One region of the Marinilactibacillus sp. GCM10026970 genome, then DNA from elsewhere that is predicted to be linked to it. Evidence: a T-box and tRNA genes for the amino acid it is inferred to sense, from the RefSeq annotation. Region 1 holds a T-box; the other holds one or more tRNA genes.
What was found. A T-box is a leader RNA that pairs with one kind of tRNA and senses whether it is charged. The one in region 1 lies ahead of ACFP65_RS10530 (valine--tRNA ligase), so its partner is inferred to be a tRNA-Val.

Region 1 (3,424 bases):
AATGGACGGTTCACTTCAGCTCGAATCGTTCTTATAGATCGAATGAGTTCAATCAGCATGTCCATATTGCTAACAGCTTCTTCGTCTTCAAAGTCAGCATTCACTTTAGGGTACTCTGCAACAACTAGAGACTCTCCAGAGTGTGGCATATTCTCCCAAATCTCTTCTGTAACGAATGGCATAACTGGATGCAATAACTTAAGTGTTTGGTCTAGTACATGCACCAAAATACTTCGTGTTGAGTTTTTCTCTTCTTCTGAACCATTGAAAAGAATTTCTTTACTCATTTCAATATACCAGTCACAGTAATCATCCCAGATGAATTTATAAAGCGCTCTTCCGGCTTCTCCAAATTCAAACTTCTCAAAGAGATCGGTTACCTGTGCAATAGTTTCATTCAATCTAGCTAAAATCCATTTATCAGCGATTGATTGTTTACCTTTTAAGTTCATGTCTTTTAAATCAAAGTCTTCTAAATTCATGATAACATATCGACTGGCATTCCAGATTTTATTGATGAAATTCCAAGCGGCATCCATTTTTTCATAACTAAAGCGGACATCTTGGCCGGGTGCTGAACCATTCGACAGGAACCAGCGTAAAGCATCTGCACCGTACTTGTCGATTACTTCCATAGGATCAATCCCGTTACCTAAAGACTTACTCATTTTTCTTCCTTGCTCGTCACGAATTAACCCGTGAATCAAGACATTTTTAAATGGACGTTCTTCCGTAAATTCCAAGCTTTGAAAAATCATACGGCTTACCCAAAAGAATATGATGTCATATCCTGTTACTAGCGTACTCGTTGGGAAGTATCTTTTGAAATCTTCAGAGTCTTCATTCGGCCAGCCCATTGTTGAAAACGGCCATAGTGCTGAACTAAACCAAGTATCTAAAACATCGTTATCCTGGGTCCAGTTTTGACTATCTTCAGGTTCAATTTCTCCAACGTACATTTCACCAGTTTCGTTATGATACCAAGCTGGAATACGGTGCCCCCACCATAATTGTCTTGAAATAACCCAATCATGTACATTTTCCATCCAGTTATTGAATGTTTTCTCAAATCGTTCAGGAACGAAATGAACTTTATTTTCAGTTTCCTGATTGTCTATTGCCTGTTTTGAAAGTGAATCCATTTTTACGAACCACTGAGTAGAAAGTCTTGGTTCAACTACGACTCCTGTTCTTTCAGAGTGTCCTACACTATGAACCATTTCTTCTACTTTAATCAAATATCCTTGCGCTTTTAAATCTTTAATGATCGCTTTACGGGCTTCAAATCGATCCATTCCCGCATATTGCCCAGCCAAATCATTCATAGAACCATCGTTATTCATAACATTGATTCTCTCTAAATTATGACGATTACCCACTTCAAAGTCATTTGGATCATGAGCTGGTGTAATTTTAACCACACCTGTTCCAAAATCCATTTCAACATAATCATCCGCAATGATTGGAAGTTCTCTACCTACTAATGGTAATTTAAGTGTTTTACCAATTAAATCTTTATAGCGATCGTCTTCTGGATGTACGGCAACTGCCGTATCACCAAGCATCGTTTCTGGTCTTGTCGTTGCAATTTCAACTTCTCCAGAACCATCTGTTAAAGGATACTTCATATGGTAGAAAGCACCATTAACATCTTTGTGGTCAACTTCGATATCAGACAAAGCTGTTTGAGCTTTAGGATCCCAGTTGATGATGTATTCGCCACGGTAGATTAACCCTTTGTTATAAAGATCGACAAAGACCTTTTTAACAGCATCATTTAATCCCTCATCAAGCGTGAACCGCTCACGACTATAATCAACAGAGATCCCAACTTTAGCCCATTGCGCTCTGATGTTTGATGCATATTCCTCTTTCCAGTCCCATACTTTTTCCAAGAATTTCTCTCTCCCCAGATCATAACGAGAGATATTATCTTGGGCTAGTTTTTCTTCTACTTTAGCTTGGGTAGCAATTCCCGCATGGTCCATTCCTGGAAGCCATAAAGTGTCGTATCCTTGCATTCTTTTCTGACGAATAATAATATCTTGTAGTGTTGTATCCCAAGCATGACCTAAATGCAACTTCCCAGTTACGTTCGGAGGTGGAATTACGATTGAATAAGGCTCTGCTTTTTCATCTCCACTTGGCTTAAATAAATCTTTTTCGATCCACTGTTCGTATCTACCAGCTTCTACTTCAGTAGGCTGATACTTTTTTGACATGCTGATTTCTTCTGTCATATACTCATCTCCTATTGTTAATATCAAATTAAACACAAAATAAAAAGAGCATTCGTCCTATAATAATAGGACGAATGCTCTTATTCGCGGTACCACCTAAATTGATCAAAGAACACGATTGCGCCTTCAAACCTCTTCATATACGGATGTAATGATCCGTTACTTCAAACAAAGTTACTCAAAGTTCACTCTGTTAGCTCACAAGCTACTTCTCTATCGCTTCTGTTAGGGATTTTCAGCAAACACCCATTCTCTTAAACAGAATACACGACAGATACTTCTCTTGATCATTGCTCTATATTCAATTAGTTGGTCTTTTATGATTTATTGATATTCTATCAAACTACTCTTTGAAAATAAAGCTTTATTTAAGATATCTCTGCTTCTTCATGTTTGGCAGCCGCAACCGCTGCTTCGTAATTTGGATCTTCAGACATTTCTTTAACGACTTCATTATAGACGACTTGACCTTGTCTGTTTAGCACAAGAACTGCACGAGCAGTTTTATCCATCTCCTCTACATAAAGTCCATAATCTTTAGAGAAACTTCTTTCACTATCATGTAACAGATCCATATCGATTGATTTTGCAGCACACCAGTCTTTTTGCTCTTCTACTGTGTTTGAAGATATAGAGATAATTTTAGTATCATCCAAAGTGCTTGCCATTTCATTAAATTTACCGGTCTGTCTTGAACATGTACTTGTGTTAATGTCCGGAAACGTACTTATCAAAACAACGTATCCTTTATAATCTTCAAGTGATACTGATTGGTCATTCAAATCTTTTAAAGTGAACGCTGGAGCTTGCGACCCCTTAGCGGGTATCTCTCCATTAGTAGTAAGTGGTTTACCTTTCATTTTAACATCCATGCTGATAACCTCTTTCTATCTTTTAATAGTTTCATTTTAACGGTAAGCAAGCTGTTTGTACAACAAAATCTACAGAAGGTCTTCGAATAATGCTTTCTGCTCTGTTTCCTTTGACTGATTCAGACCGATTTCTTCAATGGAGATCCCTGCGATAGCTCTCTCAATCATTCCTTCAACGTCTATTTTAGCTTCGTTTTCCAGCACATGAGATAACTTTGGCTTTGTCCGCGGTTTGGGCGGTGAAAATATTGTGCAACAATCTTCATAAGGCAAAATGGATAGATCAAAAGTATCGATTTCTTCTGCAATTTT
Region 2 (3,424 bases), on a different contig from region 1:
AATGGAGAAGTTAATGAAATCGAAAACGCGGAGCAAGTTAATGAGACTAGTTCATCATTTGTTTCTTTAGATCCCTCTGATATTAAACCTCCAGAATTAATCATTCATGCTGGAGACGAAGTCGTTGAACCGATACTTGGCACATACAGTTGGAGTATAAAAAATGGTCAGGGAATAGAGGCAGATAGCGATAGTCCGCCAGAACTTGTCAAACTGATCCAACCTACCTCTATAGATGCTCCTACACCACTTGAACTAGACTTTGAAGAACAACCAAACTACTATACATTAAACATCTGGAAGGAAGATGGAACGGTTGAAAGTGTTCAAGATGGCGATATTTCTTCGATCGAAGGAGAAGCTGTCTTTGAGGTTTTGGCACAATGGGACGCAGGTTCCGCGAGATATGCATTTTTACTAGACATCAATTAATTTTTCTTATAAAAAATGTTTATATGTTAAAAGGCAGTAACGTTTTCTCAATGAGAACGTTACCGCCTTTTTTGAATCGTTATTTATAATAGTACTTGCCAGGATCGAACCAATGGTGCCTCCCTTTAAATAGCTTAAGAGCAAGAAAGTACCTCCATCAATGTCGAGATGCGATAACGAGTAGACTTAAAAACAGCAAGCATAAAAATAAGCTTATCACCATTGATCAACAATGATAAGCTTATTTTACTTTTTAGTTATCTTGGCTTCTTTTTAGTTCTAGTTTGATGGTCTTCTTCACGCGCCTCTACCCAAGTATGATTATCTTCAGGTACTTCTACCTTGGTTTCCTTCACTGGAACGGCTCTATTACCACTTTGGTCTTGAGATAACCTTGCATTTAGTCGTTGTATTTCAGCTTCTTTTTTCTGCAATTCGATCTGAGTTTCTGCGTCTTGTTTCACTTTATCAACGGACTCTTTTCTTTCTGCCTCAGCGCGGTCCATCTCTTCTTCTTTGTCTTTTAAAGCTTTTTTGTTACGTGCAATCACAGAACTTGCTATCAATCCGGCTATAATCATACCTATTAAAAGCGTACCGACAATCACTAACCATACTGGTATATCGAAACTAGTAAAGTAAAGATCGATCATAACCATTTCTGTTATATTTAAATATGCAACAACACCCACTAATATTAATAAAACGATTGCTAATACGATCATTTCTAACTCCTCCTATAATATACTGAATTGCAAACTCTTTATAGGCTCATTCTAATTCTAAACGATAAAAAAACATAATCATACGCATGTAATATTCAGGGTAACTACTAAATGTATTCTTTTATATAAGAGAATAATTAGTCTTCAGGAAATAAAAAAAGCCTTATAATCTTGTAAACCAACAATTGGTCAACGATTATAAGACTTTTTCAAATAGTATGGTCCCTACTGGGCTCGAACCAGCGACCCCTACCTTGTCGAGGTAGTGCTCTCCCAACTGAGCTAAGGAACCTTTTTTTTCGTACTCCCCTAGTATACTTCTTTTTGCAGAGCTTGTAAAGATTGCCTTAAGTTAAAAAGATTCAATCCTTTTCTTTTTCTGCTTTGTACCTCATAATAAGAGTAACGAAATTCAGAAGGGACAGAACCAGATGGATACGAGCAAGTTAACGAAATTCTATAAAAAAACACACGAAGAAAAGGTTTCAGCACTAAAAGAGGCTGGTGTGATCTCTTTAGAAGAAGCCACTCTACTAACTGAAAAAGGTCTCGACTTAGATCCCTCAGTCGGTGAGCATATGATTGAAAACCATATCGGTAATTACTCTCTTCCGTTAGGGGTTTCCACTAATTTTGTGATCGATGACAAAGAAGTTCTTGTGCCGATGGCGATCGAAGAGCCATCCGTCATCGCAGCGGCTAGTTTTGCTGCAAAGATAATTGGATCTGCCGGTGGCTTTACGACTGCAGTGACAGATCGCTTAATGATTGGTCAAGTGACTTTGAAGAACGTTGAACATATAGAGAACGCTATTTTTGAAATAGAGAAAGCTGAACAAACGATTTTGGAGCGCGCTAACGAGGCGCATCCTTCTATTGTGAAACGTGGTGGTGGTGCGAAATCCCTTGAAACACGTGTGCTTAAAGCGGATCCCGAAGAAGGGACTCCAGCATTCCTAGTCGTTCATCTTCATATCGATACACAAGAAGCAATGGGTGCTAACATCGTCAACACGATGATGGAAGGTATTGCGCCTTATATTGAAGAACTGACCGGTGGCAAGGCATTATTACGCATTCTTTCCAACTATGCGACTGAGTGCTTAGCAACGGCAACTTGTACCATTCCAGCTCACAAATTAAAAACCGGTACGTATTCTGGCGAAGATGTGCGCGACCGAATTATTGAAGCGGCTCAAGTAGCCTGGGCAGATCCTTACCGAGCGGTCACGCATAACAAAGGCATCATGAATGGTGTTGATGCCGTCGTCATCGCATCTGGAAATGACTGGAGAGCCATCGAGGCGGGTAGTCACGCCTACGCCGCTCGGTCCAGACAATATCGTGCACTGTCTAAGTGGCATGCTAACGATCAAGGTGATTTAGTTGGGACACTGACTTTACCGCTTGCGGTTGGAACAGTCGGGGGATCGATCAGTATTCATCCTGGCGCTAAGTTAGCTAGAAAAATCCTGATGGATCCCGATGCTAAGAGATTAGAGAGTATTTTAGTATCTGTAGGTCTTGCTCAGAACTTCGCTGCCGTTAGAGCACTCGTCACCGATGGTATACAAAAAGGCCATATGGGCTTACATGCTCGCTCACTTGCAATCAGTGCTGGCGCTAAAGGTCCACAGGTTGAAAAGGTTGCGGAACAACTGAAGCAAGCACCGCATATGAATTTACAAACAGCAAGAGACTTTTTAAAAGAGTTACTATAAACAGAATGCACTAAAAAACGACCAAATCGCAGATCACGTTTCTGCTATGCGGTCGTTTTTTGTTCGTTACATCAACTGATTTTCGTCCCATTGGGTACCGCTTCATCCAGATTCAGTAAGACGACTTGTTCGTTTGCGAGTACACCGCCAAGTATCAATACCTCAGATTTGTAACCTGCAATGCGCATAGGCGGAAAATTGGTGACCGCTACGACTTGTTTTCCCATAAGCTGTTCGGAATCGTACCGGTCTGTGATCTGTGCAGAGCTCTGTTTAACGCCTAACTCATCGCCGAAATCAATGCGTACTTTATAGGCTGGTTTTCTAGCTTCTTCAAAAAACGTCGCTTCTAGTATCGTTCCGACTCTGATATCCAATGATTGAAAGTCGTCAATGTTTACCATAAAAATCGCTCCCTACTGCTATTTACACTTTATGGTAGAGAACTGTCCAGACTTTTTCAATGTTCTTTTTTATCGCTTTTCAACAAAAAGACGCTAGGAAATTTTTCTCATAGCGTCTTTCGCTTTATTTTCTTTTTTTATT

Region 2: it has a tRNA-Val gene. The T-box ahead of ACFP65_RS10530 (valine--tRNA ligase) is inferred to sense a tRNA for this amino acid. The anticodon was not compared.

The regions. Positions count from the first base shown of each region.
Region 1 covers NZ_JBHSUL010000033.1:50,699-54,122, forward strand. The annotation lists gene ACFP65_RS10530 (valine--tRNA ligase) at 1-2,240, opposite strand, end outside; T-box leader at 2,304-2,540, opposite strand; gene tpx (thiol peroxidase) at 2,609-3,112, opposite strand; gene thiI (tRNA uracil 4-sulfurtransferase ThiI) at 3,182-3,424, opposite strand, start outside.
Region 2 covers NZ_JBHSUL010000002.1:128,382-131,805, reverse strand. The annotation lists gene ACFP65_RS00980 (hypothetical protein) at 1-432, shown strand, start outside; gene ACFP65_RS00975 (LapA family protein) at 690-1,157, opposite strand; tRNA gene ACFP65_RS00970 (tRNA-Val) at 1,377-1,449, opposite strand; gene ACFP65_RS00965 (hydroxymethylglutaryl-CoA reductase, degradative) at 1,589-2,878, shown strand; gene ACFP65_RS00960 (tRNA-binding protein) at 2,950-3,282, opposite strand; gene ACFP65_RS00955 (cellulase family glycosylhydrolase) at 3,407-3,424, opposite strand, start outside.